One region of the Moraxella nasovis genome, then DNA from elsewhere that is predicted to be linked to it. Evidence: predicted binding sites of a transcription regulator. Region 1 holds the regulator's gene; the other holds the start of a gene.

Region 1 (16,087 bases):
CCAAAACCCAGCCTTGTAGCACCCACCACACGCCCACAAATCCAAGGCTTAGCACTGCTGCAGATAACCAAAACAGACTAACCAATCTGACTTTTATCATGCGTAAATCTGCCACAAAAGCAAGCCCAAGCAATGCTCCAACAATTAAACCGCCAATATGCCCTGCATTATCAATGCCATCAACAGCAAAGCCCATAATGACATTAACACCCATCACCATCGCTAAGTTTTTCGTGCTTAAAATAAATGGCGTACGAGCTTTCGTTGCTGCCAGCACGAATAATGCTGACCCAAGACCCATGATACCGCCTGAAGCACCTGCCGACAGCCCAACAGGCCCACCTGCCAATACATCTTGCCAAGTGATAAACAGATTTAGCAAATTACCGCCAATTGCTGATACCATAAAAACCACAAAAAACCGCAAGCTATTTAAAATCTGCTCTGCCACTTGACCAAAAAAATACATAGCAAAGGCATTAAATAACAGATGGATTAAGCCAATATGTAAAAACACACTGCTGACAATCCGCCATGGCTCAATCGTCAAAGATAGCGGTAAGAAGTTGGCTCCAAAATGAATCAAATCATCTGAATTTGGTGAGTCAAGCGATACGCCAGCCACCGTTTGCCATAGTGCTACGATAACAAAACTAATGATTAAAAAAAGCGTAACAGGTGCAAGACGAACAAGTTGATCTAATTTCATTTTTGGTATGATATGATTAAAAATAGGAGTTAAGCTGTGGCAATATTAGCATTAAAGAATATGGCATAAATACTATAAATGCAAATCATGCCCACAGCGGTCGCAAAATTTGGCATTGGACGCATGACCAAATTTGCCGCAATTCGGGCAAGAGATGGGGTGTAGCTGTGGTCGCATGGTGCGTGTCAGCTCTGCGGTAAAAATCCCTGTCGGCACCGCAATGATGGCATAACCTGTAATCATCACCATACTTGCGATGGCTTGACCTAGTGGTGTTTTTGGTGAAATATCACCATAGCCTACGGTGGTCAGCGTAACTATTGCCCAATAAATAGATAAAGGAATACTGGTAAAACCGTTTTCAGGGCCTTCAACGACATACAATACCGAACCAAAAATCGTGACCAACAATAACAATGACACAAAAAATACGATGATTTTATGCTGGCTGGTCTTAAACGCCGCCGCCAAAAATCCCGCCTGCTGCATATAAGACTTAAGCTTAAATACTCGAAATATCCGCAAAATACGCAAAATACGCACCACAAGCAGATATTGCGTCCCCACAAAAAATAAACTCAGATAGCTTGGCAATAATGCCAACAAATCCACCACCCCAAAAAAACTAAACGCATAACGGCGACGATTGGGGGCAGAATACAGCCGCAGCATGTATTCTATGGTGAATAACAGCGTAAAAAACCATTCTGCATAAAAAAATAGCTTGCCATATTGCAATCTTAAAATCAGCACACTATCTAACATCACCACCGCCACCGACAACGCAATGGCAATCAGTAGCACCACATCAAAAAATTTACCCATGCGGGTATCAGTGCCTTCAATGATGATATGAATACGTTCTGCAAGGCTGTGCTTATGATGGGTTTTCATAGAATGATGATGAATAAAATTTACGCTTATTTTACCAAAAAATTTCATCATGTGCTGGTGTTGTCAATAAATTGTCAATAAAAAAGAGCGTTGGCTGGCGTGGGTGTATTTTTTGTGGTGGATTTTATGGTAAAATAGGCGATTATTTTTGTGTAGTAATTTTCAATCAAATCAATAAAAAGGTAATATTATGGCAGGTCATAGTAAATGGGCGAATATCAAACATCGCAAAGCCAAACAAGATGCCGCAAAGGGCAAAATTTTTACCAAAATCATTCGTGAGATTGTCTCTGCTTCTAAGGGGGGCGATCCAGACCCTGCAAGCAACCCACGCCTAAGAGCCGTGCTAGAAAAAGCCAATGCCGCCAACATGACCAAAGATGTCATCAAGCGTGCCATTGAACGTGGACAAGGCGGTGGTGAAGGCGACAACGTCCAAGAGATTACCTACGAAGGCTATGGCGTGGGCGGTGTGGCGGTCATCGTGGAGACCATGACCGATAACGTCAATCGCACGGTGGGCGAAGTTCGCCACGCATTTAGCAAGCACGGGGGCAATCTTGGCACATCTGGCTCAGTGGCATATTTATTTAGCAAGCGTGGCGAGATTGTCTTTCACGATGTATCGCTTGAAGATAAAGTGATGGAGATTGCCCTAGAAGCAGGAGCAAGCGACATTGAAAACGATGGCGAGAGCCTACTTGTCATCACCGAACCTAATGACTTTGGGGTGGTGGTGGACGCACTAGCAAATGCAGGACTAAAAGCAGACAGCATGGAAGTTACCATGTCGCCTTCTACCACAGCCGACATTGATGATATTGACGATGCACAGCGTGTGCTAAAAATGATTGATATGCTAGAAGACTTAGACGATGTGCAAGAAGTCTATACCAACGTCAATTTTAGCGATGATGTGATGGCACAATTAGATGCTTAATTTATCATAGGCTTTAAAATAAGATATGATAAATTCATTTATCATATCTTATTTATTTTTGACCGATAACTCATCATGAAATCATATCCTATTTTTGAATTAAAAGCATTGCATGGACTTTGCACCAATCATAGAAATTTATTGAAAAAATATCAGCAATGTGCGTGTTTTCATTGTTTGACCTATTTTGATTATAGCGATATTCAAAAAGAAGACTGGATTGATAATAATGATACAGCCCTATGCCCTTATTGTGGCATTGATGCTGTGTTACCCAACGATTTTAACAATCTGATTGAAGAAAATTTATTAAAAACCATGCAAAAGTATTTCTTTTCATGATATTTAATGGGTTTTATTTTAAATCGAATAGCCTATTAAATTATCGGTTTTTGTTTATCATACTGACAACCAACCATGTCGATACAAACAAAGGAACCCTATGCTCACCCATTATGTCCGCTCTATCATCACCGCCACTGTCTATGATGTCGCCATTCGCACGCCCTTAGACCAAGCCGTGAAACTGTCGGCACGCTTTGATAACGACATTCGGCTAAAACGAGAAGACTTACAGCCTGTATTTAGCTTTAAACTGCGTGGAGCTTATAATAAAATCAGCCAATTATCCACCGAACAAAAGGCAAAAGGGATCATCTGTGCATCTGCTGGCAATCACGCCCAAGGGGTGGCATATTCAGCAAGCAAATTAGGTTTACACAGTACCATCGTCATGCCAACCACCACGCCAGACATCAAAGTCAAGGCAGTCAAAGCATTAGGTGGCAATGTCGTGCTACATGGCGACAGTTTTGATAAAGCAAACCAATTTGCCATAAATAAAGCAAACACAGATGCTCTGACCTACATCGCCCCTTATGATGATAAGCTTGTCATCGCAGGACAAGGCACGGTGGCATTGGAGCTATCGCAGGATTGGCGTGAGATGGAATATGTCTTTGTGCCTGTGGGCGGTGGCGGTTTGATTGCGGGGATGGCGGCATTTTTGGGCGAGATTGCCCCACACGTCAAAGTGATTGGTGTAGAATCTGACGGCTCTGATTGCCTAAACATCGCACGAAAAACAGGCGAGCGAACACGTCTGCCACAAGTATCACTCTTTGCTGATGGCGTGGCAGTCGCCCAAATCGGACAAATCCCCTTTGATGTCGTCAGCCTCCCCAAATCAGATGGACAAAAAAGCGTGGTAGATGATGTCATCACGTGCAGTAACGATGAGATATGTGCCGCCGTCAAGGATATTTTTGAAGAAAATCGCCACATCGTTGAGCCATCTGGGGCGTTGGCGTTGGCAGGTCTTAAAAAGTACATTCAAACCCATCATTTACTCGGCAAAAACTGCGTGGCGATTGTATCAGGGGCGAACATGAACTTTGATAGATTACGATACATTGCTGAACGCACCGAGATTGGCGAATCCAAAGAAGCGGTTTTTGCAGTGCAAATCCCAGAGCGGACAGGGGCATTTTTGGATTTTTGTCGCTCACTACAAGGGCGAAACATCACCGAATTTAACTACCGAGTCAAACCATCATCAAAAGATGCTCATGAGTCTGCCAGTATTTTTGTGGGCATCGGCTTAAAAGATGGACAAAAAGAACGTTCAATCATCGCCCAAAAATTAGATGAAGATAACTATCATGCCTATGATTTGACAGACGATGAAGTCGCCAAAACACACATTCGCTATTTGATTGGCGGACACGCCTACCTTGATGATGAAGAGATTTTCCGTGTCGTATTCCCAGAGCGTCCTGGGGCATTATTAAATTTCTTAGAAAAATTAGGTCAAGATTTTAATATCACGCTGTTTCATTATCGCAATCACGGCGCTGCCGAAGGACGGATTTTGGTGGGGTTACAAGCCACCGCCCAAAGCTCACGACAAATCTTGGACGCACTGACCGACATCGGCTATGAATGTGAAAAAGTGAGCGATAATGTAGGGTATGGGTTATTTTTGAAATGACAGACGTTCCTGACGACATGGACGGCAAAGTCAGCGGCATTCATCAAGATGGCTTTAGTGTACTTGATGAATGCCACGAGTCTTTATCATCAGCTTATCCGATTAGCCATGATTTTGATGACGGCATTCTCCTTAGCCAGCATTTGCCAATTATCTTGATTGCCTTAGTGTTTGGCTTTAATTTAATCAATACATGGATTGGTTTATTTTATGGCAATGGCGATGTTATTGCTGTATTGATAATCTCACTTGCCTTTGTGGGGGTATTTGGATTTGGGCTATATTTGCCAATCATTCACTTTATCATGTGGCGACATCACAAAGATATGCTCGTCATTGATAAAGACCATTTGGCGTGTATTTTAAAATTTAGTGATAAACAAAAGACCGTCATCAGTTTTGAGCGCATTTATCACATAGAACTAAAATCTTACACCCACACATGGCAAAAGCTGGTGCTTTATCACATCAGTTTTAGCGATGACGGTCAATTTTATAAAAAACACAAAAACACCATTGGTTATGTCAGCGGATTTGACAAACAAAAATCCAAACAAATCCTTAGCGACATTACTCACGCCATGCTAACTTATCACGCCAATCATCAGGTTTGTCTGCCTAAGATAAACCGCATTCGTCAGCGTTAAATTACTCAAAATCCGCCTGCCTTGCCTTAAAAAATTCATAATACGCCCTGACATTATCCAATTCTGTCCATTTTTTAACGACAGGGATATTATCCACATCATAAATTTTGGCATTTGGCATGGATAATAAAAACGGCGAATGCGTGGCAATAATAAACTGACAATGATAAAAGCGTACGCTATCGGTAATAAAGTTCATCAGCTCCATTTGTCTGTTGGGCGATAGGCTATTTTCTGGCTCATCTAATAAATACAGGGCATTATCCGTAATTCGCTCGGTAAAATAAAAAAACGCACTCTCGCCATTAGACTGCTCTTTGATATGATGAATATTTTGCTTGTGCATATAAGCAAATTGGCTTTTACTCTTTTTTTATCGCTTTATATTTATCGGTATCTAGGGCTTTAAAATCAGCCAAGGAACGCACTTTGATATTGCTATATTCTTTGTAGTCATTGATGAGATTTTGGCGATGATTTTCAATGCCTTGATTTAAATGGCGAACCTCAAGCATATAATCAAAGACATCATCGCTTGTGATAATTTGGCTATCATCAGGAATATAATCAATATCCGTCAAACAAAGATTTAGATAATTATCAAAATAAGGCGAGCGATTAAAAGCGGTTTTGCGGTGTAATGCCAATTTTTCGGCAATGATATTAAGTAAGGTGGTTTTGCCAGAGCCATTAGTACCATAAAAAAAAGGTCAGCGGTTCAAATTCAAACGTAATGGCGTGGTCGTAATCTTGTCGTTTGTGGGTAAAGGCGTTAAAGGGGTGAAAATTGGTGGCGTTGCGTAAGTGTTCTAAAATGTATTCATATTCCACCCTTTCGGTGGGTAGGGCAAAGGATTTTAGGTAGGTTTTCATGATGATGTTGCATGGCAAATGATTTGTTTAGATTATCACACAAAAACCCAAAACCCAAATCATTTCACCGTCTCATTCATGGGGATTTTTACCCCAAATTTACTCCCCACACCCACTTCACTATGCACGCCAAGCACGCCGCCATGGCGTGCCAATGCGTGCTTGGCGATGGCAAGACCAAGACCACTGCCACCTGTTTTGCGACTTCTGCCCTTATCCACCCGATAAAACCGCTCGGTCAAATGTGCCAAATGCTCGCCACTGATGCCCCCACCATTATCTTGGACAAAAAACTCAATTTCATCATCTGCCGACAGATGTACACGAACCTCTGTGCCATTTTCGGTGTGGCGAATGGCATTAAAAATCAAATTACTGAACGCACTGTACAGCTCTTTATACACCCCAAGCATATAAATATCAGGCGTGATGTCGGCATGAATATGATGGCTGTCTGATAGATGACGAGCGTCTTTGACGATACTGTCTATCAGCTCGGATAAGTTAATATTTTCTTGGTGTTTGGTGCGTGGGTCGTCATTTTCTAGGTGGGACAGGGTCAATAAATCTTCAATCAGCCCAAGCATTCGCCTGCTTTCACTACTCATCATACCGATAAATTCAAGCTGTAATTCACGGGGAAGTTCATTATCCTGCAAGGTCTCTAAAAAGCCCTGTATGACCGTCAAAGGCGTGCGAAGTTCATGGCTGACATTGGCGATAAAGGCATTTTTGGTGATGATGAGCTGTTCGGACGCACTGACATCATGAGCGATAAGCATACGGGCGTTAGCTTCTATGGGTATGAGCGTACACAGCAGTGTTTTTTGATTTAATGACAGCTTTTGCTCTACACCACTCTCTTCCTTAGCACTCAAAAACTGGATAAAATCTTTGTCATTCACTTGTTTTATCAGTGGTAGTTTATTGTTTTTTAAGGATAAATAATCTTCTGCCAAGCCATTTTTCCATGCGATACCGCCTTTTTCGTCCACAATCAACACCGCACTTGGAATGGCGGTCATCATGCGATTGAGTCGATTGATGGTGCGATGTAGGCGGTCGTCTCGTTTTTGACGACTTCTTTCTTTTTTGAACAATTCGTCATATAAGCGTTGCCAACCCAAAAGCTTGCCCACATCACTCGCTTGCAAGGCATTATCGGAGTTTTGTAGCCACAGTGTGAGTCGTTTGAGATGATAAAATTGACTTACCGCCACCAAAAATAGTACCGCCACGCACAACGACAATACACCAACAAGCACCATCATCATACCGCACCAAAGCCATAGCCCACACCACGCACCGTCTGCACATAGTCTGATACACCCACAACTTCAAGTTCACGTCTTAGCCTGCGAATGTGTACGTCCACCGTTCGCTCCTCGATGAACACATGATCGCCCCACACTAGGTCAAGTAGCTCACCACGACTATAAATTCGCCCCGTGTGCGTCATAAAAAAATGCAAAAGCTTAAATTCTGTTGGGGCAAAATTGATCAATACACCGTCCACGCTCACCGTGTATTCGGCAGGGTTTAGGGTAATTTTACCCACCTGCACGACATGGTCGCTTTTGTGTGGTGTCCTGCGTCTTAGTAGTGCTTTGATGCGTGCGATGAGTTCTCTTGGAGAAAACGGCTTGGTAATATAATCGTCCGCCCCAAGATTTAACCCCATCTCTTTGTCCATCTCTTCGCCACGAGCGGTGAGCATGATGATTGGCAAATCTGCCGTGCGATTATTTGCCCTAAGCACCTTGACAAAATCCACACCACTCATGGTAGGAAGCATCCAATCTAACAAGACCAAATCAGGCAATTTATCATCAATCACCCTGCGAGCATCTTCACTGCTGTCCACACAGATGACATCAAACCCCGCTTGGGTCAGTCCAAATTCTATTAGGCGTAAGATGTTTGATTCATCTTCTACCACAAGTATGGTCGGCATGATTATCTCCTTTTTCATCTCTTGGTATTTGGTGCATTAGGTGAAAATTCACCTCCAAACTTTAAGATTTGGTATTGATTAGACGAGCATATTGTAAAAGATTTTGCTACCAATCCTAAGCCACCACCATCAAAGGAGGTGAAATTTAGGCTACTAAGTTTGCCACAATTTACCACAAACATTACCACAAACAATTTTTTAACATCTTTGCAAAACAACACCAAAGTAACGCTAAGTAATACCAAAGCAATACTCAAAATTATTCAATCAAGCATCATTTGTTCACACAACGCCAAACAAACATCACATTTATCATCACAATAATGTATCATAATTTTTAATTTTTTGACAAAATTTTAGAGTATACCTACCCTTTGTAACACTTTTTGCAAAATAAAAATTATTTGGTAATATTTTAGCCAAATTTGCCTGTGATATAATCATAAGTCGCTTTAAGTGTTGGTTCGCTAAATATCTTCTTGGTGTCGCCCATTTCAATCAGCTCGCCCAAATACATATAAGCGGTCTTATCGGAGATACGCTGGGCTTGTTGCATATTGTGTGTAACAATGGCAATGGTGTAATCTTGCTTTAACTCACCAATCAACTCTTCAATAAAGCCTGTAGAAATAGGGTCAAGGGCGGACGTTGGCTCGTCTAAGAGTAGCACATCAGGACGGCAAGCGGTGGCTCGTGCGATACACAGACGCTGTTGTTGTCCGCCTGATAGTGAGTTGCCTGATTGCTTTAATTTGTCTTTGACTTCATTCCACAGAGCGGACTTTTTTAACGCCCATGCCACTCGCTCATCAAGCTCGGATTTGGACAGATTTTCGTACAGTTTGACCCCAAATGCCACGTTGTCGTAGATGGACATCGGAAATGGCGTGGGCTTTTGAAAAACCATACCCACCTTGCTACGCAAAAGATTGACATCGGTGTGTTTATCCAAAATATTTTGTCCGTCTAGCAAAATCTCGCCTTCGGTGCGTGAGCTGTCGTATAGGTCATACATACGGTTAAAGCTACGAAGGAGCGTGGATTTACCACAGCCAGATGGTCCAATGAATGCCGTAACTTGCCCTGTGGGAATGGTGAGACTCACGTTTTTTAGGGCGTGGAAATTGCCGTAGTAGAAGTTAAAATTTTTAACGGTAATTTTATCAGCAGGTTTGCTAATTTCAGAATTGGGAAAGTTCATTTTTTTATCCTTTTGAATTTAAAAGTAAAATTAGTGCGATTTACTATTTAACACCCTTGCAATCACATTGGTGGTCAGTACGGCAAGGGTGATGAGCAACGCCCCACTCCACGCCAGAGCCTGCCAATTGTCATACGGACTCATGGCAAATTGATAAATGACGTTTGGCAAGTTTGCCATCGGAGCGGTCATGTCGGTGCTAAAAAATTGGTTGTTCAAGGCGGTAAACAGGAGCGGTGCGGTCTCGCCCGAGATACGAGCCAGCGACAGCAAAACACCTGTCATCACGCCTGCTTGGGCGGATTTTAAAGTTACCAGACCCACCATTTTATATTTGGGCGTACCAAGGGCAAAGCTGGCTTCACGCAAGGTATCTGGCACAAGATTAAGCATATTTTCGGTGGTGCGAACGACCACAGGAATGACAAGTAGCGACAACGCCAGCGAGCCTGCCACGCCTGAAAATCTGCCCATCGGCACAACCACAAGGGCATAAATAAACAGACCAATCACGATGGACGGGGCGGACAGTAGCACATCATTCATAAAGCGAGTGGCAGACGCTAGGCGAGATTTTTTGCCAAATTCGGCTAAGTAAATCCCGCACATGATTCCCACAGGCGTACCGATAAACAGACCGCCTGCCGTTATCATAAGACTGCCGACAATGGCGTTTTTTAGACCGCCCATACTCATGGGAGCAGGCGTGTTTTGGCTAAATACTTGGGCGGATAAGCCTGATAAGCCTTCGCCAAAGAGCGTGATTAAAATCCAGCCAAGCCAAAGCAGTCCAAATCCCATCGCCCCATAAGCAAAGACGAGCAGGGATTGATTGATAAAACGGCGTTTGGCGTAGGTTTTTTGACATAATTGCTTGACGGCTGGCAAACTTGGTAAGTTTACGTTTGATAGATTTGGACAAGATTGGCTGATATCGTATTGCATTTTAATTTCCATTTTAAAATTGAGAGTTGGATAGGTTTTTCGTTCGCCCTGAGCTATGCCTGCGGGTAGGAAAACCACCGAAAACCATTATGGTTCGACAGGCTCACCACGAACGGTTTTCTTGCCTACATCATAATTTCACAAATTATCTGCCTTCATGTTTTTGCATTTTTAACAGCATAATTTTGGAGATACACAAGACAATAAACGTGATGACAAACAAAATTAAGCCCAAAAACAACAGCGACGAGATGTGCATGGGGTCTATCGCTTCGGCAAATTCATTGGCAAGGGCGGACGTGATGGACACCCCAGAGCCGAATAGGTCAGCCGACAGATTAAAGGTATTACCGATGATAAAGGTTACCGCCATCGTCTCGCCTAAGGCACGCCCCAAACCTAAAATCACACCACCGACCACGCCTGATTTGGTATAAGGCAAGACCACATGGCGAATGACTTCCCAGCGTGTCGCCCCCAATCCATAGGCGGATTCTTTGAGCATATTTGGGGTAATCTCAAACACATCTCGCATGACAGACGCAATAAAGGGAATAATCATAATCGCAAGGATAAGCCCCGCCGCCAAAATCCCAATCCCCATCGGCACGCCTGCAAAAAATTTGTCAAGCACAGGGATTTGCCCGATGGTCTTGGCAAGAGCAGGCTGAACGTAAGTGGCAAAAATCGGTGCAAACACAAACAGCCCCCACATACCATAGATGATAGACGGAATGCCTGCCAGTAGCTCCACAGCGATGCCAAGGGGCTTTTTTAAAAATTTAGGGCAAAGCTCGGTCAAAAAGATGGCAATGCCGAAACTGACTGGCGTGGCGATAGCAAGGGCAATGACAGACGTAACAAGCGTGCCATAAATCGGTGCTAATACCCCATATTCGCCTGCGACCACATCCCAGTTTGAGCTTGTCAAAAAATCTAGCCCAAACGTGCGTATGGCAGGCATTGCCCCATAAATGAGCGACAGCAAAATCCCACCCAAAATACACAGCACAAATAGGGCAAAAAATTTGGTTGTGCCGACAAATAAGCTATCAAGCCTTTGTTCGCGCTTTAACTTGTGTGTTAGTGATTGTTTGGCGAGTAACGTATCCATTTGGGACATTCTCCATTCGCTTTTGATTTGGTAAATGTAATGTGTAGGGACGAAAAATTTTCCGCCCATTTGGTTGAGCAGATGATTATCTGCCCCTACTCCATACATTTGATTGTATTTTTAACAAAAAAGGAAAACCGCTTGCACGGCTCTCCCTATAAATTACTTGGCAGTATAAACCGCCTTACCGTCCGTACCAACAACATTCGCCCACTGCCCACGCACCAAGTCTTTGACGCTCGCAGGTAGTGGCACATAGTCCAGCTGTCTTGCCATGTCATCGCCCTGTTTAAAGGCATAATCAAAGAACGTCAAGGCTGATTTGGCGTTGTCGGCATTGGCAGGCGTTTTGTGCATTAGGATAAAGGTGGCGGCAGCCAGTGGCCATGCGTTTTGGCTGGGCTGGTTGGTTAGGATAAGGTTAAAGCCTTTGGCTGATGACCAGTCCACGTCCGCTGCGGCAGCAAAAGTCTCTTGGGACGGCTGAACGAATTGCCCTGCTTGGTTTTTGAGCGACACATGAGCCATATTATTTTGCTTGGCATAAGCGTATTCTACATAGCCGATGGAGTTATTCACACGCCCCACATAGGTCGCCACGCCTTCATTGCCCTTGCCTGCCGTGCCTGTCTGACTGGTTGGCCATTTGACGGTTTTGTCCGCACCGACTGTCTCTTTCCACTTGGCAGACACTTGGGATAGATAATTGGTAAAGATGAAGCTCGTGCCAGAGCCGTCCGAGCGAAATACGGTTACGATGTTTTCGTCAGGTAAGGGGGCGTCAGGGTTTAGCTCTTTGATTTTTGGGTCGCTCCATTTGGTAATCTCACCCAGATAAATCTGTGCTAAAATCTCGCCTGTGAGCTTTAACTGCCCTGCCGACACGCCTTGGATATTGACAATCGGCACAACGCCACCGATGACGGCTGGGAATTGGATTAGACCTTCTTTATCCAACTCTTCGGCGGACAATGGGCTGTCAGTCGCCCCAAAATCTACCGTCTTGGCGATGATTTGCTTAACCCCGCCTGACGAGCCGATGGACTGATAGTTGATTTGTCCGCCACTTTCGGCAAATTCGCTTGCCCACTTAGCATAAATCGGTTGTGGGAAAGATGCCCCTGCACCTGTGGCACTTAGGGCGATTTGTTCGTTTGAACCTGCTTGGGCGGCAGCTTGTGGGGTGGTCTTTTCTGCCGTTTCTGCGGGTGCAGATTTATCTTGACAGCCCACCAATGCAACCAGTGATAAACACAGTGCCGAGATGACGAATTTATTTGCTTTCATGATTTTACCTTGTAAAATGACCCAAAATCGGGCGTTTGGAATGACCGCTAACTTATTGGTGCTAAGTTTAACAAGCAAAAATGACAGTTGTATGACAATCAGCGTGATTTGAACAACCAAGATAAAAATTTGTTTTATACAAGATTTGGCGTCATGACAAAATCACCCAAAAAGCCAAAGCCATGGTTTGACCAACTGACAATCAGGGCGTTTTATTTTGCTTAAATCAGGACATATCACACTTTGACAAACTACAAATATTTTTAAAAAATTTAGGCGTTTTTGCATGAAAGAACGTGTAATTTTTCTTATTGTGCTTTTTATTTGCTGATTTTATTTGCCAATTTTTTTCCTAAAATAGGTCAAAATTTAGTATAATATCAAGCTTTCTCATCATTTAATTTATAAAATCGCCATGACCATTTTATCCACGCTTCACACCCCCATCAAAACCGCCATGATACAAGCAGGGGCGGACGAGACCACCGACCCTGTCATCAAGCAATCAGGCAAGCCCCAATTTGGCGATTATCAAGCCAATGGCGTGATGGGCGTTGCCAAAAAAAATTGGGCGTAAACCCACGAGAATTTGCCCGAAAAGTGCTAGATAACTTATCCCAAAGTGGCGAGCTAGACGGCATTGCCGAGCGTTTTGAGATTGCAGGACCGGGTTTTATCAACATTTTTCTTGATAAAGATTTTTTGGCAAAAGAAGTAGAAAACGCACGCACCGACCCCCATCTAGGCATTCACTCCGACCACACCGAAACGGTGGTGGTGGACTATTCATCGCCCAATGTCGCCAAAGAAATGCACGTTGGACATTTGCGTTCCACCATCATTGGCGACAGCTCGGTGCGTGTCATGGAGTTTTTGGGCGATACCGTCATTCGTGCCAATCATGTGGGCGATTGGGGGACGCAGTTTGGTATGCTCATCGCCTATCTTGAAAAAATGCAAAATGAAAATGCGTCTGATTTAGAATTGTCCGACTTAGAAGCGTTTTATCGTGCTGCTAAAGAGACCTATGATAATGATGAAGAGTTTGCCAAAAAAGCCCGTAGCTATGTCGTCCGCTTACAAAGTGGCGATGAGTATTGCGTAAATATGTGGCAAAAACTTGTCGCCATCACGATGCAGCAGAACCAAGCCAGCTACGACCGCTTGGGTGTAAGTCTGTCCGACAAAGACATCATGGGCGAAAGCCTATACAATCCCATGCTACCTGACATCGTAGAGAGCCTAAAAGAGCAAGGGATTGCCGTAGAAAATGATGGGGCACAAGTGGTGTACTTGGACGAATTTAAAAATAAAGAGGGCGACCCCTTAGGCATCATCATTCAGAAAAAAGACGGTGGCTATTTGTACACCACCACCGACATTGCCGCCGCCAAATACCGCCACGAGACCCTGCACGCTGACCGTGCCATCGTCTATTCAGACACTCGCCAAAGCCAGCACATGGCACAGGCGTGGGCAATCGCCAAAAAAGCAGGCTTTGTGCCTGATGACTTTAAACTTGAACATCACAACTTTGGCATGATGCTGGGCAAAGATGGCAAACCCTTCAAAACTCGTGCAGGTGGCACCATCAAACTTGCCGACCTAACCGCCAAAACCTTAAAACAAGGCTTGGGGCTACTAGGCATTGGCACGGTGGAGAAAATGTAGTTATTTATAGCAAAGGTTAAAGCAAGGGCAAAAAATTTTACCTTTATTTACCTGTGAATTTATCTAGGAAATCATGCCAAATCTTGCAAATCATAACGTCAGCTATCTGCAGTTAGAAGAAAAAATCGGACGACCATTAGTGGTTGTACTACCTATTGTTTTTATTGCCTTGGCGGCTTTTGATAAAATGACTTGGGAAAATGCCATTTCTTTTTGCTTATTTAGCACCATTGCTGGTTATTTTAAGTTTCGGCATTTTCATAAAATCACAAAATCCCTTGTGCATGAAGTTTGGGATAATGGCACGCACCTACTCATCAAAAAACATAAAGACGAATTACGCTTAGACTACGATGATATTAGCCATGTCAACTATCAATTTTATTTTCATCTAAAATCCAAATACGCCATAGAAATTTATTTAAAACAAGACAGTAAATTTGGCAATCCTATTTGCTTTATCAGTTGGGCGGACAGCTGTAATTATGGTAGAGAGTTTCATATTTTACCAACCAAAACACCAGAAATGCTCGCTTGGGTTGAAAAAATCAACCAAAAAGCCCAACAAACCAAGACAACAAAGAAAATCCAAGCACATGATAAATATTAACGATATTAACATCACCACCCTGCCCCACTCGTCATTTGGCGACAGCCCAAAGCTGGCGGATGAATTGGTAGAGCTTGTGATACAAGGTAAAAAGACGGCAACTTGTGGCTCTTTGGTGGAACATTTACAAGACCCAGCACCGCCCACAGGTAGCCTGCAAGTCATCACAGACGGACAAGACCGCCCACGCTGTGTTATCCAAAGCACCCATCAATTCATCATTCGCTTTTGTGATGTTGATGAAAATTTAGCCAAATTAGAAGGCGAAGGCGATTTGTCACTTGCCTATTGGCAACAGGCTCATCGTGAATTTTTTGGGCGATTGGGTGTTTTTGATGATAAAATGTGGTTACTTTTTGAGAAGTTTACCGTAATTAAAATTTTGGAAAATTCATGATAAATGCCAACAAAACCCAAGAGTTAACCAAAGTGCGTGCCGACAAATGGCTGTGGGCGGCACGCTTTTTTCGCACCCGCACGCTCGCCAAAGAAGCGATAGAAGGTGGCAAGGTTCACATGAACGGTCAAAAAATCAAAACCAGTAAAGAACTCTTAGTTGGCGACACACTCACCATACGTCAAGGACACGCAAACGTCCAAGAACAAAAAACCATCATCATCAAAGCCTTATCGGATAGTCGTGGCAACGCCACCATCGCCCAAACGCTCTATGAAGAAACTGACGAGAGCATCGCCACACGAGAATTTTTTGCTAAGCAGCGTAAATTACAAAACCTTGCCCGTCCTACCACCAAACCGAACAAAAAAGAACGCCGAGATATTCAAAAGTTTCAAAATCAATTTTAGATGGCATAATCACAAGAATGCCATCATTTATCTATGGTGTGGCATGGTATGGCAAGGCAAATCAGCAGTGTCCCATACACATGCTTAACCAACACCGATGGTAAAATCTTTATACATACTTACTTTAATAATCCAAACCAACAAATTAGGATAACCAAATGATTACTCCAAAATCCATACTATTTGTCTGCCTTGGTAACATCTGCCGAAGTCCGTCCGCTGAAGGCGTCATGCGTGCTAAGTGTAAACAAGCAGGTCTAGACATCACGATAGATTCAGCAGGCACAGCAGACTATCACATTGGCGAACAGCCAGATTCTAGGGCTATCGCTGTGGGTAAGCAGCTTGGCTACCAACTTGAAAATTTGCAAGCAAGACAAGTTAAACCAGATGATTTTCATCAATTTGATATAATTTTTGCGATGGATGATAGCAATCTTGCTAA
Region 2 (16,087 bases), 880 kb from region 1:
ATCCATATCCCTTAATTGGCTTGAAAGCACTGTAACATGAGAAGGTCGAATGGCTTCGTGAGCCTCTTGGGCATTTTGTTTATTGCCATAGGCATTGGGCGATTTTGGCAAATATTGCTGCCCAAATTGACTGTCAATATAATCTCGCACGCCATTAATGGCATCTTTTGATAAAAAAGTGCTATCAGTACGCATATAAGTAATATGCCCTGCCTCATACAGACGCTGGGCAAGCATCATGGTTTTTTTGACATTAAAGCCAAGCCGTGTGCTTGCCGACTGCTGCAAGGTAGATGTGATAAAAGGAGCAGATGGCTTAGACTGAGTGGGTTTGGCTTCGGTATTTGATACGATAAAATCAGCACTTTGCAAAATATCGACAATCTTTTGCGTTTGAGTTTCATTAACAAGCTGTAATGCTTGACCTTGATACTTAAGTGCTTCTAAATTGATGGCTTGTTTTGAGTTTTTTGGGTGCGTGTCTGCATGAATTTGCCAATACTCAGTTGGAGTGAAAGCACGAATTTCACGTTCACGTTCCACCACAAGACGCGTCGCCACCGACTGCACACGCCCTGCCGATAAGCCACGAGCGACTTTCGCCCATAAAAGGGGGGATACCATAAAGCCAACCACACGATCTAAAAAACGGCGGGCTTGCTGGGCATTGACACGGTCATAATTAAGTGTGCTTGGCTGATTAAAAGCATCTTGAATGGCGTTTTTGGTAATCTCATTAAACACCACTCGGCTGTATTTGCCATCATCACCGCCAATGGTTTCTTTTAGATGCCATGCGATCGCTTCACCTTCTCTATCCAAGTCGGTCGCAAGATAAATGTGGCTTGCATCTTTGGCAAGTGTTTTTAGCTCTTTGATAACTTTGGTTTTAGCAGGTAAGATTTCATAGTGGGCGATCCAGTCGTGTTCAGGATCTACGCCCATACGTCTCACGAGTGCGTTTTGGGCTTTTTGCTCACGGCTAAGCCCTGTTTCGTCAGGTTTTACTGACTTACCTGTGCCTGATACAGGCAAATCACGCACATGACCTACGCTTGAGCGGACAACATAATCTGACCCTAAATATTTGTTGATCGTCTTAGCCTTAGCAGGTGATTCGACAATCACTAATGCCTTGCCCTTGGCTGATGCCGATGACTTTACTGCAACAGATTTACTTGTCGTTGTTTTTTTACCCTTACTGACGGTGTTTTTGGTACGTGAACTGGGTTTTTTTGGGAGTGCCATGATGTTACCTTAAGTTGATCATAAAACCGGTCCGTCCATGTCGTAGGTCTTCACCTTACCAGTTTTTGATAAAAGTCAATCGCTTTATAAATATTGTTCCACTTTATAATGCATAACAGTGATTTTATCAATCACTTTATCAAAATTATGCTGTTTTTTGGCTAAAAATACGTGTTTTAGGGCGTTTTAGGATATTTAATCATTTGCTGGGCAATACGCTCAAGCAAAGATTTTAGTTGCATTAAATCTTGCTCTGCTAGCACAGCGTTAAGGTGCCCAGTGGGTTTTAAACCTTGGTATAAACTATCGTGCCAATAAAAAACGATGCCGTTTGACTTAGCTTGTAGTCCAAAAGACAGCTTACCAATCTCACTTAAGCTTAACTCTTTAAGTATTGGCATGATGTCATCTGTAGCCATGTCGTCGCCCATTAGTGCTTGCCACTGACCATTCACACACAAAAATCGTCGCAAGGGCAATCGCCAAGAGTCATTAACCACGCTATACTGAGCAATCATACCTGTACGCACAGGCTGTAGCCAGTCAGCAGCAGGTACAAGGCGTGGATTTAGTTGCATTTTACGAGCAATTAGGCGAAGGTCTGCCACTCGCACCTCGTATGCCCGTGGCTTAGCACCAAAGATACTACCTAAAATAAAGCCTGCTACAATCAGCACGATGATAATGGCGATGGTCTGATTATCCATGCCACACCTACATCAGCAACTGACGTCTGCCACTACTATCAGCAGCACTCACCAGACCTTTTTCTTCCATCATATCAACGATACGAGCCGAACGGTTATAACCGATGGAAAATTTACGTTGAATTGCCGAAATTGAAATCTTACGAGTCTCCAAGATAAACTCCAACGCTTGATCAAATAACTCATCATCGCCTGCTGTGTTGCTATCACCGCTTCCTTCACCTTCAAAAGTATAGCTACTTGACAGGTCAATATACTCAGGTCGTCCACGCTCACGCCATGCATCACACACACGGTTTACCTCATCATCGCTAACGAATGCACCTTGGATACGTTCAGGCGTGTTCTCATTTGGGGCGACAAATAGCATATCACCATTACCTAATAAGTCTTCTGCACCTGACTCATCTAAAATCACACGGCTATCCATCTTAGAATACACGCTTAAAGCCACACGGCACGGCAAGTTTGCCTTAATTAAGCCTGTAACGACAGTTGCGATGGGTTTTTGGGTGGCTAAAATCAGATGAATACCTGCTGCACGAGCCTTTTGGGCAAGGCGGACAATCGGCTCTTCAGCTGTCTTACCAAGCTGCATAATCATATCTGCAAACTCATCCATCACAATGACGATATACGGTAAGGGCTTAAGCTTGGGTGCAGATTGAACGCTGACGCTGTCTTCTTTACGCCATAACGGATCTAAGATAGGCTCACCACTTTGTTCTGCTGCTTTAATCGCCTTATTAAATTCTGAAATCTGACGCACACGCAGCTTACCCATCAACTGATAGCGAAGTTCCATCTCATTAACACACCAATTTAATGCTGCTGTCGCTTCGGTCATGTCAGTGATAACAGGGGTAAGCAAATGCGGAATATCGCTATAATTTGCAAGCTCTAAAAGCTTAGGATCAATCAGCATCAGCTTTAGCTCATCTGATGTGTATTTAAGCAACATAGAAAGTAGCATACTATTTACAAAGACCGACTTACCTGAACGTGTTTGTCCTGCAACAAGCATATGCGGTGCTTTGGTAAGATCAGAAATGACAGGCTCACCATGAATGTTCTTACCAATTGCAATTGCAATCTCTCTTTTGCCATTTTTAAAATCAGCATTATCCAAAAGCTCAATAAAACGCACAAGCTCTCTTTTTTTATTTGGCACTTCAATGCCGATATAAGGCTTGCCTGCAATTACATCAACCACACGCAGCTTCTCCATTGATAAACTGCGAGCCAAATCTTGGGCGACGTTATTTACCCGTGCCACCCGCACACCTGGAGCTAAATCCACCTCAAAGCGTGTTACAACAGGACCCACCGTTGCTGCAACGACTGTGGCATTAATATTAAACTCTTTTAGTTTAATCTCAAGCAAGCTTGCAAGCTCTTGTAATTGCTGATCATTATAGCTTGGCTCTTTATTTAAATCAGGCTTATCTAGAATATCTAGCGTTGGCACTGGGGGTAGGCTCATGCGATATTCAAGCGTACTCATCGCCCGAGACTTAGCCTCCACAGGGGCAAATAAATCTTCGTTTGTCTGTGCTTTTGGCTCAATAGGCATAGCCAAATGCTGCACAAGTTGCGTTTCATCTTCGTTTTGGTTACCATCTTGATTACTGTTTTGATTTTCTGTATCGCCTTGAAATGACCCAATATCATCAAAACCGCCAAAAAATTTCTCTTTCACATCATCATCTTGATGTGTTTTATCTTCAGATACAGTATCGGTAGGCTCATCTGTACTAGATAATGATTTAGCCGTGTCGTCTTGATAGGTACTTAGCTGATCAAAATCCATACCATCAAACACCGCCTTATCCACCTCTTCGCCATCGTCTGATAATTTTGACAATGCCGCTTGGGCAATTTTTGCAAATCGTTCATCATCTGCTTGCAACTGTGCTTGTAATGATGTTGCCACATCATCATAATGCGGCGCAGATACTGGCATATCTTCTTCCCAAGCCTCATCTTTAGGTGAGTTATTCACTTCGGCAACTTTAGGCTTAGCTGTAACGTTAGGCTCATTGGTGGCACTGTGTTTTTTTGCGATTAAATCTTCACGCAACCCTGAATTTACCAAAAAACTCTCAAGCGTGCCTGCGTGATTATGCGGGCGGTAGTTAGATGTCGCACTTTCTTCGCTAAGCGTCTTATCTTGCTCATCTTGGGTATCTTGAACATCTTCTAGCACCACTTCATCAAATGCCTGATCATCACTTTTTGATTTTCTTCGCCAGTTAAGCAATCGCTCATATATCGTAAGCCAACGAATCTCAAACGTTAATGTTGCCACAAATAGCGTCATCACCACCAAAAAGACTGCTGTGCCAAACGCACCAAATACACTGGCTAGACCGCTTTGGATTTCAAAACCCACAAGCCCACCAAGCAAGATACCAGACCATAAGTCTGCAGTTACGCCCATCTGTGCTAATAATGCACTTATAAAGCATAATAAGAACGCATAGGCAAGCAGTCTTAGACCCCAAAAAACTGACGTGCCAGTCCACCAAAGTCGCACCAGTTCATATGCCAAAAATAGCACAAAACACCACGAACCTAACCCAAAAAACACTCGCAAAATATCAGCAACCCACGCCCCAAGAACGCCGCCGACATTCACCACCGCCTGATCTGTACTGACATGAGACCAAGCAGGATCAACAGGGCTATAAGATAACAGCGAAATAAATAAAAATCCAAATAGCAGTAAGCCAAATGCACTAAAAATAAACTGCGTAATCGATGGCAGCTTACCTAAAAGCTGTACAGCGTGTTCATGTTGGAGAATTTTATTGATGGTGTGTTTCATGATATGCTTTGATGGGTTGCCAAACGAACCTTACATTATATAAGATTGCTGACATCTGTGCTAAAAAAATTTTAGCGTTGTTTAAAAATTTTTACAAAACACATCATTTTCATTACAACGCTTGCATTTTTAATGCTCTGTCACCTATACTTAGCCCACTTTTATCCATAATAAGGAATACTTATGTCAAATCATCACCGCCTAATCATCTTAGGCTCAGGTCCTGCAGGCTATTCGGCAGCTGTTTATGCCGCTCGTGCCAATCTAAATCCCATCATCATTACAGGCTTACAAGTGGGCGGGCAGCTGACCACCACCACTGAGATTGATAACTGGACAGGTGGACACGAAGGGCTAACAGGCAATGAACTTATGAATCATATGAAAGAACATGCCGAACGGTTTGGCACCAAGCTTGTCTATGACCATATTCATAGCACCGAGCTGACCACTCGCCCATTTAAGCTGATTGGTGATAATGGCGAGTACACCTGCGATGCGTTAATCATCGCCACAGGAGCGACCGCCCAATACCTAGGACTAGAAAGCGAAACTGCCTTTATGGGGCGTGGCGTGTCAGCGTGTGCCACTTGCGACGGCTTTTTTTATAAAAACCAAGACGTTGTCGTGATTGGTGGCGGTAATACGGCAGTAGAAGAAGCCTTGTATCTGGCTAATATCGCCAAAAGTGTTACACTTATTCACAGACGTGACAGCCTAAAAGCTGAAAAAATCATGCAAGATCAGCTCTTTGAAAAAGTAAAAAATGGCAACATTCGCATCGAATGGAACAGCACCGTGCGTGAAGTAGTGGGCGATGATATGGGCGTTACTGGTGTGGTGATTGACCATAAAGATGGTTCAAGTAAGACGCTAAATGCTATGGGTATGTTTGTTGCCATCGGACATAAACCAAATACTGCCATCTTTGAAGGACAGCTGGATATGACAGATGGCTATATCACCGTAAAAAGCGGACTACAAGGCAATGCTACAGCGACAAGCATTGATGGGGTATTTGCCTGCGGTGATGTTGCTGACCACATTTATCGCCAAGCGATTACATCCGCTGGCACAGGCTGTATGGCGGCACTTGATGCAGAAAAGTACTTGGATAACCTTTAGTTGTCCTAAGCACCATCTCATCATAAAAACAAAACCGCCTAAAAGACGGTTTTGTTTTTTGGCATATCGCTTTAGCAGGATAAATCTTGAACTAATTTTACAAAACACTCACCACGCTGAGCATAGCCGCTAAACTGATCAAAGCTTGCACACGCAGGTGATAACAGTACTGCTGTTGCATCGCTTTGGCTTGCCATCTGAACTGCTGTTTGTAGTGTCTTGGCATCTACCAAGCGATCTTGCAGGCTTGGCACAGATAATAGTCCTGCTCGGATAGATGGGGCGTCTTGACCGATTAAATAAACCGAATGCACAAACTGCTCTACAAACGGTGCAATCTCACTAAAGTCTTGTCCCTTTGCCAATCCCCCTAAAATCAAAGCCAAAGACCGCTCACCATAAACTTCCCCTAGTCCGATAATGGCGGCTATGGTAGAACCAATATTTGTCCCCTTAGAATCATTAAAATACGCCTTATTGCCAATCTTACAGACATACTCGCATCGATGGGGCAAGCCTTTAAAATCTCGCACCGTATCAACCATAGCAGCTATTGGTATATCCACCGCCAAAGATAGTGCAAATGCACTTAATACATTTAGTAAGTTATGACTGCCTTTAATTTGCAGTTCATCTGCACTAATTAGCCTATTATTATCATGACACAGATAGATAACGCCCTGCTGCCTTGCCAAATAAAAATCCGTCTTTGGTGTCGTTTGGCTGTCATGGATAACCCCACTTGTCGTAATAATGCGTGCTTGAGTGTCCTGCTTGTCCAGCTCATCACGACAAGCCATCGCTAAGCTTACATCATCCACACAGATAACGGCAGCTTTTGCTTGCTCAAAGACGTGTAATTTTTCTGCCAAATAACCTGCCATATCACCATGACGATCCAGATGATCGGCAGATAAATTTAAAATGGTGGCAACACTTGCACCTAAATCCAAAAGGTGTTCAAGCTGAAAGCTAGATAACTCTAATACAGCCAGCTCTAGGTTATCTATTTTTAGTAGCTCTAAGGCGGGCGTGCCGATATTACCGCCCACACCAACCACTTTACCTGCGGTCTTTGCCATCTCTGCCACCAACGTGGTTACGGTTGATTTGGCATTTGAGCCTGTAATGGCAACCACTGGTGTATGCTTGCCTTGTGATGCATCTGTTTGCTTTAATGTTTCAATAAATAACGCCACATCGCTAATAACTTCAATCCCTGCTTTTTTTGCCGATTGAATAGCATGGTGGCTTGGATTCACCCCTGGGCTAATAACGATGCGATCAGCAGACATTAATGCTTGCTTGTCAATACCACCAAAGGCAGTCTGCACGCCTTTTGGAAGCTTACAAGCTAAGTTTGGCGTGCTGCTCTCATCTGTCACAACAACATCAAAACCCTGCTCAACCAAAAAATTGATCGCTGATAAACCAGACCCACCCAAGCCAATCACGGCATAACGTTGCACAGCTCTCATACTACCCCAAAAAATCAAAAAATTAGGTAATTATTGTAGCAGTTTTTAATCATGCTGTGCGATTATTTACGCATTGGATTTTTTGATAAATTGACTATATAATAAGCCATCAATAACAAATTAACTTAGGATAAGTCATGAAACTCGTTACTGCCATCGTCAAGCCATTTAAGCTAGATGATATTCGTGAAGCCCTGTCAGATCTTGGCGTAAATGGCATTACCATTACTGAAGTTAAGGGGTTTGGACGCCAAAAGGGTCATACTGAGATGTACCGTGGGGCTGAGTATGTCGTAGATTTTTTACCAAAAATTAAAATCGAGATTGCCTGTACTGATGATATGGTCGAACAAATCATCAACGCCATCATTGATACAGCCAATACTGGCAAGATTGGCGATGGTAAGATTTTTATAACATCTTTAGACAGTGTTATCCGCATTCGCACTGGCGAAATAGACCAAGCGGCTCTATAAAACAAAAAAAACGCATGAAACCATGCGTTTTTTTTATTAACTTAGACTACTTACACAGTCCAGTGTCTTTTTTCCACGTCTGAGAACGCCCTACGAACTTAACGCCCATATATCCACGTAAATGAAGCTGATTGCCTTTATCGGTTACAGCAAGATCGTATTCTTTTTTGCTATTAGGGTCATAAATTTTACCGTCGCCATATTTATTGCCGCTTTTGGCTTTTAAACCACGGATAACGACTTCATTCACGAACTGCTTAGCTTTTGGGGTGTTGCCACAGACAATCTTACCTGTGTAAACGCCATTGCTTTCGGTGATTTGTACTACCGCTTTTGGCTGACCGTCTTTATCATCGAAAGTCTGCCATTTACCTTCAATCCCTGCAGATGCCGCAGCAGAAAGTGCTAAGCCTGCCGTTACGGCGATGATTTTTGATGTTATTTTCATCATAAACTCCTATATGAATTTTGGCAAAAAATCCTGCCAATTCATTATAACGAGCTTATCTAAAAAAAGCAATATATATGATAGTCACACTATCCTAAAAAAACCCTTAGGCAAAAGGATTATCCACTTCGCTTAGGGGGTTTGTCACTGGCTGTATCTCTTGTGTGCCTTGCTCATCAAACCACGCTATCAAAGCATTTGCAAATTCTTGTAAGGCTTTTGCCTGCTGTCTGCCTGTGTCAGTCTGATTAATCTCAACATCGCCTGAGATGATAATGCTAGTTGTCCCATTCTCGATGGTCAGATTGCCAATTGATAAAACTTGGGCATCGTTTTGAAAAATATCCATTACACTTCCTTTTTATTATAACGCTTATGCTGTTAATTTGACTGCAGATGATGAAGCAATGCCTTAAAAATCTCAAGCAGCAGTAATTGCCAGCTGCTCGCTTTGGTTAAGTCTTCCACGCTTGAGATAATAGGTTCATCTTGCTGGGTTTCTTCTTCTGGCAGACGTGGCAAAGCATAGGCTGTGCTTTTAATACTCGTGGATAAAGCAGGCATGGCGTTTACCCCAGTTCTATTGGCAAGCTCTTTTAGGCTGATGATTTCGTAGCTTGCGTTTTCGCTATTTTGGGAAAAATACACGCCTGCCGCCTGTTCACTTGGGATATAAATTGCCTTATAAAAGTGGCTTGGAACTAATACTCGATCGCCAATGCGATTCACCTTCTTACCCAAAAATGCCACGCCTGTCACTACATATAACTCGCCATATTGGTTGGTAAGATGGCGAGTATTGCTCTCTAGCTGTCGCCATAATGTGCGGTTATGCGTGCCGTTTTGGGGGGCGATGTTTGCCAAGCTAAAGCTATCAAACTGCTGAGATTTATTCGCCATATCGCCATTTGGGGCAAGGTGTCCACGGTCATAACCTGAGCGTGTATAATCCTTTAATTCTGCCCTATCGCCATGAGGTAAGCGACTCTCTGCACGAAAGCTATCTTCACGCACAAGCTTGGTTGCTTGCTTAATTCGCTGTCTTGTTAGATGCTCTGCCGACCAAAAAGGCGTGCGTGATACGCCTGAGTGCAATACCGCAAAGCCATGAAAGCACAAGCCTTGGGTTTTTTTGGAAAGCTGTTCATGCTTTGCTTTGGTGAACGTGGGTGCTGTGTCTTGATAGAAATTTTGGCGACACGCCAAAAAATCCTGAGCAATCGCATAAGCTTGCCTAGCGTGAGCAGACAAGCACGACAACAACACAACCAAAATACCAATCACAACTTTAAAAATCATATTATTCATACTTGCCATTATATCAAGCAAGCTAAGATTTTGTTGATTATTTGATGAAATTTGTAATTTATCCCTAAAATTTCTATAATGCACACACATCACCATGAGCGATTATCTTTTGACAACCATACCTACACCAAAACAAAATTACAACACCTTTGCATCTCGTCTTTTAGCGTGGTTTGATGAATGCGGACGGCATGATTTGCCATGGCAACAGCACCATAAAGCAGACGCTGACATCTATGCGGTCTGGCTGTCTGAGGTGATGTTACAGCAGACACAAGTTGCCACCGTGCTTGGGTATTTTGAAAAATTCATCACCGCCTTTCCCACCGTTCAAGATTTAGCACAAGCAAGCTGGGACGACGTGGCGGCACTATGGGCGGGGCTTGGCTATTATGCTCGTGCTAGAAATCTGCACCAAGGAGCAAAGCAAGTTGCACAATTTATCGACCAAACAGGGCAATTTCCACAAACCGTATCAGACTGGCAGATGATTTGCGGTGTTGGTCAGTCCACCGCAGGGGCGATTGTCGCCATGGGTGTGCGTGGTCGTGGCGTCATCTGTGATGGTAATGTCAAACGTGTATTGACACGCTGGGCAGCGATTGATGGCGACATCACCAAAAGTGCCACAAGCAAAGAGCTGTGGGTATTAGCAGAACGACTGACACCCAATATAAATAGTGGTAACTATGCCCAAGCCATGATGGATCTAGGAGCTACGCTGTGTACACGCAAAAAACCTGCCTGTCATCGCTGTCCAATCTCATCTGACTGCATCGCCCACCACAACGGCAATCCTGAACAGTATCCCGTTAAGCCCAAAAAAACCGACAAGCCACACCGATATGCTTTTGCCATACAGCTCACCTATATGGGGCAAACGCTATGGCTTAAAAGACAGCACCCAAGCGGTCATGGCATCTGGGAAGGCTTGTGGTGCTTGCCACTGATACAGACTGATGCCGATACGTTTTGTCATGCCATATCAGCTAAGTTACTTTGCCCATCTTCACTGGCATTATCCCAAACAGATATGCCACTCGGTGATGGTCAAATCGCTAATGTGTTAGCACAAAAAATCTCTAAGCCTGCACCCATCTGTCGCCACATTAAGCACACTTTGACGCATTTTCACTGGCATTTGGCGATTGTTTCTATTACTGCTGATGATAAGCTTATAGAACGCATCAATCACGCACTATCTGATGTTCATGCAAAGTTTACATGGGCAGATGGTGTAAATCTTGCCAAACCTGCCGCCATGGATAAGCTAATCGGCTAATGGGTACGTTTTTCAAGCCAGTCGATCATCTCAATAAGTAGGTTATGCTCGCCATACTCTAGCACCGCTTGACGTGCGTCATCAAATAATTGGTTGGCGTACGCACTTGCCTGTTTGACACCAAGCAAGCGAACATAAGTGGATTTTTGTAATTTCTCATCACTACCAGTAGGCTTGCCTAAAGTGGCAGTGTCAGAGACAACATCAAGCACATCGTCTTGCACTTGAAAGGCAAGCCCAATGGCGTGTGCGTAACGCCTAAGGTTAGTAAGTGCGTCATCACTCACGTTTGCACAGACCGCTCCCATCAAAACTGCCGCCTCAATCAAAGCACCTGTCTTTTGTCTATGAATCGCCTCTAATTCTGCTTGTGTCAGCAATGCATCACAGCTCTCACCACTTAGATCCAGCTGCTGCCCTGCTACCATCTGCCGAGCAGCCTTAGATAAAATAGCCAAAAGGCGTGATATTTTTAGATGATAGCTTTGATCATTAAGTGGGGCTGTAAGCACTTCAAATGCCAAAGACTGTAACACATCACCCACCAAAAGTGCTGTCGCTTCGCCATAGACCACGTGGCACGTTGGCTTGCCACGCCGCAACTCATCATCATCCATACACGGCAGATCATCATGCACAAGCGAATAACCATGAATCAGCTCAACTGCCATCATGGCACGCCGAAGAATCTCATCAGATATATCACCACTTGGACAGCACGCCAAAAAGCTTGCTGCCACTAAAAGCGGACGCACTCTTTTACCACCATTTGACATTGCATAACGAGCCGCCTCATCTAACAGATTTGGCAGCTTTATATCATCAAACATCTGAGCCAAGTCATCGTGTAGCTGTAAAATTATCTCATCTGCCACATCATAAAGCGTTGTTTGACAAGTAGAAAAGGTGGTCATTATGACAAATTCCCCAACATAAATAAAAGTTGGTATCATACAATAAAAGTGTGATTTTTGGATAATTTTCTTAATTTTGATAAAAAAATCCAAAAATATGAAAAAAGCACTTGCTTTATTATGAAATTGTGTTATTATACGCACCACTGTTAAGCAATTAGCTTACGACATGGCGCGATAGCTCAGTCGGTAGAGCAACGGATTGAAAATCCGTGTGTCGGCAGTTCGATCCTGCCTCACGCCACCATATTAAAAATGACCAAGATTACTATCTTGGTCATTTTTTTACGCCCGTTATCAGGCTAAATAGATATCAGACTAAATCAGATCAGTTATAAAGGACTGACTAATAGCGTTACAAAAAAATAACGGCAAATCACTTTGCCGTTATTTTGGTCTAATCAAAAGATTAGAATTTTAGGTGTGCACCTACGCCCCATGTGTTTGCATCAGAGCTTAGGTAGTTGTAGCCTAGCTCTACACCGATGTTAGATGTTGCGTTATAGCCTAGTGCTACGCCACCAGCAAGACCTGTTTCGTCCTTAGAAGTGGTTGACGTACCGCTAACTGATTTATCATCAATGTCAGTTTTTGCTAGACCAAGTTTGCCTTTGGCATAAAATGGCGTGTTATTTAGGTGGTGACGATAAGTACCATACACCCCATAGGTCTTCGCATCATATTCACGATTGATGCCTTGTGCGGTGTAATCTTTATTTTCACTAGCAAGGTATTCTGCTTCTACACCGAAGTTTTGGTCTAGGTTGTAGCCACCATAAACACCATAAGCGATAGAGCTTGGAGCGTTGCTTAGGTCTGTATTAACTTGACCTACTTTTACACCAATGTATGGTGCAGCGTCTGCTGATGTGCCATAAGAGATGGCAGCGTTCGCACTTACAGCAGCAACTGAAGCGGCAAGAACCAAGGCAACTTTATTTAAAGTTTTCATCGTATTTCTCCTGTTAATGGCGATATCAATCGCACGATGGATGTGTCTTAACTTAAATATATGGTCAAATAGGTATTTTTCAAGGGTTCTATATTAATTTTAGAATCACTTGTTTTAAAATCGCTTGATGAAATTTACTATAAATACCTAAATCGCATTTCACTTGACACATCATAACAAAGTTTTATTGATGGTTTGTGCATGTTTTAGATGTGATGTGTAAAGTTTTGAAACAAATGCTAAGCTTGTTGGTCAATTTATTGAATATCTGACATAATTTGTTACAAATACTAAGAACAGTTGAGATTTTGGCATATCCATAGGCTGTGTTACAATCATTTACCACCCTACTTTAAAGACTATCATGAAAAATCCCACCAAAAGCTTGATTATTTTTGATTTAGATGGCACGTTAATTGATAGCGTGCCTGATCTAGCGGCTGCCACCAACGATATGCTAACTTGGCTAAATGCACCAAAAGCTCCTATAAATCTGGTGCGAAACTGGGTGGGCAATGGCTCTATGGTACTCGTTCAACGTGCACTTGCTTGGGCAGGATTAGACGGCTGTGATGAGAAGTTAGATCAGGCACATGAGCTATTTTTAACCTATTATGCCACAGGTGACTGCAAGCATACTAAGCTGTATCATGGTGTTAAAGATGGGCTACAACGACTGCTTGATGCTGGCTTTATTCTATCTTTAGCCACCAATAAGCCTGAGCGATTTTTACCTAATATCTTACAATCTTTTAATCTGCAAGAGACTTTTACTTGTGTGGTTGGTGGCGATACGCTAAGCAACAAAAAACCCGATCCTATGCCACTGCTGTATATCTGCAATAAGCTAAAGATATCGCCACAGCACGCCATCATGGTGGGCGATTCTAAAAATGACATACTGGCAGGCAAAGCGGCAACCATGACCACGCTGGCTCTAAGCTATGGCTATAACTACGGCGAATCTATCACCCAAAGCAAGCCTGATGCCGTGTTTGATGAATTTGGGGCATTGGTAAATTATATTATCACCCACTATCAGGCAAAACTTCCAACCGCCAACGTTAAACGAACCAATTAAGCACGATAGCTTAATGCTTCGGCGACATGAGCGGTGTTAATGGCATCACTACCTGCCAAATCAGCAATCGTACGAGCCACACGCAGCACCCGATGATAACTGCGAGCTGATAAATTTAGGCGAGATTGAGCGGTTCTTAATAGACTTTGTTCAACTTCTCCAAGCCTTGCCACACGATCAATATCGCTTGGCGATAGTTCATTATTTGCTTTGCCCTGTCTATTGATTTGTCTTTGTCTTGCGGCAACGACCCTTTGTCTGACTACGCTTGAGCTTTCTCCGCTTGGAGCGTTTTGTAAATCATCAATGGGCAAGGCTGGTACATGGATATGCAGATCGATACGATCCATCAGTGGCCCTGATATTTTATCTTGATAACGTCTGACCTGCTCAGGCTTGCAATGGCAACGATTACTCTTATCGCCATGATAACCACAAGGGCAAGGGTTCATGGCAGCAATTAGTTGGAAATTAGCAGGAAACTGCACCTGACTGTTCGCTCGGCTAATGATAATCTGCTTTGACTCTAAAGGCTGTCTTAGCACCTCTAGCGTCTTACGATCAAATTCTGGCAACTCATCTAAAAATAACGCACCTTGATGAGCAAGACTAATCTCGCCAGGTTTCGGTTTTGAGCCACCCCCTACTAAGGCGACAGCTGAAATGGTATGATGGCATGAACGAAAAGGACGCTCACCGAATTCATACTCCACACCCGCCACCGAATAGATGCTCGCCACTTCTAAGGCTTCTTCGTCTGTCAAGTCAGGCAAAATACTAGGCAAGCGAGATGCCATCAGCGTCTTGCCAGAACCTGGAGAACCCTTAAATAAAATGGAATGCCCACCTGCCGCTGCTATCTCTAAGGCTCGGCGTGCGTGATGCTGACCTTTTACATCGGATAAGTCTAACGAATACTTAATGCTTTTTTCATTTAGGCTTGGCATGGTGATAGGCAGTAGATCTTCCTTAGCCTGACTCATACCACAGACCACCTCTAAGTGCCGATATACCTGTGCCAAGCTGTCAGCTGCCAGTACGGTTACTCCTGCCACCTTAGCTGCCTCATCAGCATTAGCTCGTGGCACGATTAGCGTACGCTGATCGCCGTTCGCCTTGATGGCTCTGGCAACCGATAATACCCCTGACACTGCTCTAAGCTCGCCATTTAAGGCAAGCTCACCCACAAACTCATACTGTTCTAGGATTTTTTCGTCAATCTGACCGCTTGCTGCTAATATACCAATGGCGATTGGTAAGTCAAGTCTTGCACCATCTTTTGGTAAATCGGCAGGTGCTAGATTGATAGTAAGCCTTCTGCTTGGAAAATCCAAATCACTGTTTAAGATAGCAGATCTCACTCTGTCCTTACTTTCTCGCACGCTCGCCTCTGGCAAGCCAACGATGGTTAGGGCGGGCATGCCTTGCGACAGATGTACCTCTACTAGAACCTGTGGTGCGTGTAAGCCAACCACCGAACGTGTAAAAACTTGGGCAAATGACATAATCTTCCTTAATCAAGACAGCTCACTAGGGCAAATCCCTAATTTAAGAATGTGGCTAAAATAGAATCAATCGCCAGCAAAATCACCATCAGTTGCTTAATAATATTAAAATACTATCAAGCAACTTAACACAGCTGTGCAAAATTTAGCCACTTTTAGACCATTAAACATAGTTAGTTTAGGTTAAAATACATCTCAATCTAAACAGTAATTTTTTGATAAAACGGTGATAGCTCCTGTAAGTTTACCGCAAACTGCACAGTATCATACTGACCTGTAAAATGAGCCACAAGCGTATCTAACACTGACTGCACAAGCGATCGCTTGGTTGCATCATCACGCCCACTCATAATCATTAAATGAGCCACAACAAACAGTTCACCATCATCTGCCGACAGTCCAATCAAGCTATTATCAGCGCGATGAATACGACTTTTAATGTCTCGGCTATGGGTAAATTCACCACTCCTAAATAGCCCTTCATTTAGCTTGGTTAGCAATCCTTTTTCTATAGATGGCTCAAAGCCTTGGGATAATTCTACGATTAAATGCGGCATAGACTTCCTTAATGTTAATGTGGCTTAACTGTAACCAATACACGAATGCTATCAGGCACAAGCGACAGCTGGCTTAACGCCTCCACGCCCTGAGTGTGCATCGCTTCTAGTTGTGCGATTTCGTCATCTCGTACATTTGGGTTAATCAGTTGTAAGCGTTTTAGGCGACTGATTTCTTT

What was found. The regulator PhoB, encoded in region 1, activates phosphate uptake and scavenging genes when phosphate is short. The targets are predictions, from matches to a motif close to TGTCATNAANCTGTCATAA.
Region 2: a site for PhoB is predicted at 4,818-4,836, ahead of LU293_RS09940 (DNA translocase FtsK). Genes of this name have one in related genera too.

The regions. Positions count from the first base shown of each region.
Region 1 covers NZ_CP089976.1:1,578,184-1,594,270, reverse strand. The annotation lists gene LU293_RS07825 (rhomboid family intramembrane serine protease) at 1-709, opposite strand, end outside; gene LU293_RS07820 (ion transporter) at 782-1,603, opposite strand; gene LU293_RS07815 (YebC/PmpR family DNA-binding transcriptional regulator) at 1,794-2,543, shown strand; gene LU293_RS07810 (cytoplasmic protein) at 2,619-2,885, shown strand; gene ilvA (threonine ammonia-lyase, biosynthetic) at 2,986-4,533, shown strand; gene LU293_RS07800 (hypothetical protein) at 4,530-5,180, shown strand; gene LU293_RS07795 (AAA family ATPase) at 5,182-5,526, opposite strand; gene LU293_RS07790 (hypothetical protein) at 5,543-5,827, opposite strand; gene LU293_RS07785 (hypothetical protein) at 5,871-6,053, opposite strand; gene LU293_RS07780 (ATP-binding protein) at 6,113-7,327, opposite strand; gene phoB (phosphate regulon transcriptional regulator PhoB) at 7,324-8,007, opposite strand; gene pstB (phosphate ABC transporter ATP-binding protein PstB) at 8,423-9,208, opposite strand; gene pstA (phosphate ABC transporter permease PstA) at 9,239-10,153, opposite strand; gene pstC (phosphate ABC transporter permease subunit PstC) at 10,299-11,267, opposite strand; gene pstS (phosphate ABC transporter substrate-binding protein PstS) at 11,430-12,554, opposite strand; gene LU293_RS07750 (hypothetical protein) at 12,970-13,131, shown strand; gene argS (arginine--tRNA ligase) at 13,122-14,225, shown strand; gene LU293_RS07740 (hypothetical protein) at 14,299-14,835, shown strand; gene LU293_RS07735 (ASCH domain-containing protein) at 14,822-15,232, shown strand; gene LU293_RS07730 (Hsp15 family ribosome-associated heat shock protein) at 15,229-15,642, shown strand; gene LU293_RS07725 (low molecular weight protein-tyrosine-phosphatase) at 15,801-16,087, shown strand, end outside.
Region 2 covers NZ_CP089976.1:699,800-715,886, forward strand. The annotation lists gene topA (type I DNA topoisomerase) at 1-1,248, opposite strand, end outside; gene LU293_RS03515 (hypothetical protein) at 1,425-1,955, opposite strand; gene LU293_RS09940 (DNA translocase FtsK) at 1,963-4,782, opposite strand; gene trxB (thioredoxin-disulfide reductase) at 4,966-5,907, shown strand; gene murD (UDP-N-acetylmuramoyl-L-alanine--D-glutamate ligase) at 5,979-7,385, opposite strand; gene glnK (P-II family nitrogen regulator) at 7,523-7,861, shown strand; gene LU293_RS03540 (DUF2147 domain-containing protein) at 7,908-8,312, opposite strand; gene LU293_RS03545 (hypothetical protein) at 8,416-8,658, opposite strand; gene LU293_RS03550 (DNA/RNA non-specific endonuclease) at 8,691-9,617, opposite strand; gene mutY (A/G-specific adenine glycosylase) at 9,712-10,899, shown strand; gene LU293_RS03560 (polyprenyl synthetase family protein) at 10,896-11,813, opposite strand; tRNA gene LU293_RS03565 (tRNA-Phe) at 11,985-12,060, shown strand; gene LU293_RS03570 (porin family protein) at 12,223-12,765, opposite strand; gene LU293_RS03575 (phosphoglycolate phosphatase) at 13,130-13,846, shown strand; gene LU293_RS03580 (YifB family Mg chelatase-like AAA ATPase) at 13,843-15,351, opposite strand; gene LU293_RS03585 (5-carboxymethyl-2-hydroxymuconate Delta-isomerase) at 15,552-15,908, opposite strand; gene rapA (RNA polymerase-associated protein RapA) at 15,923-16,087, opposite strand, start outside.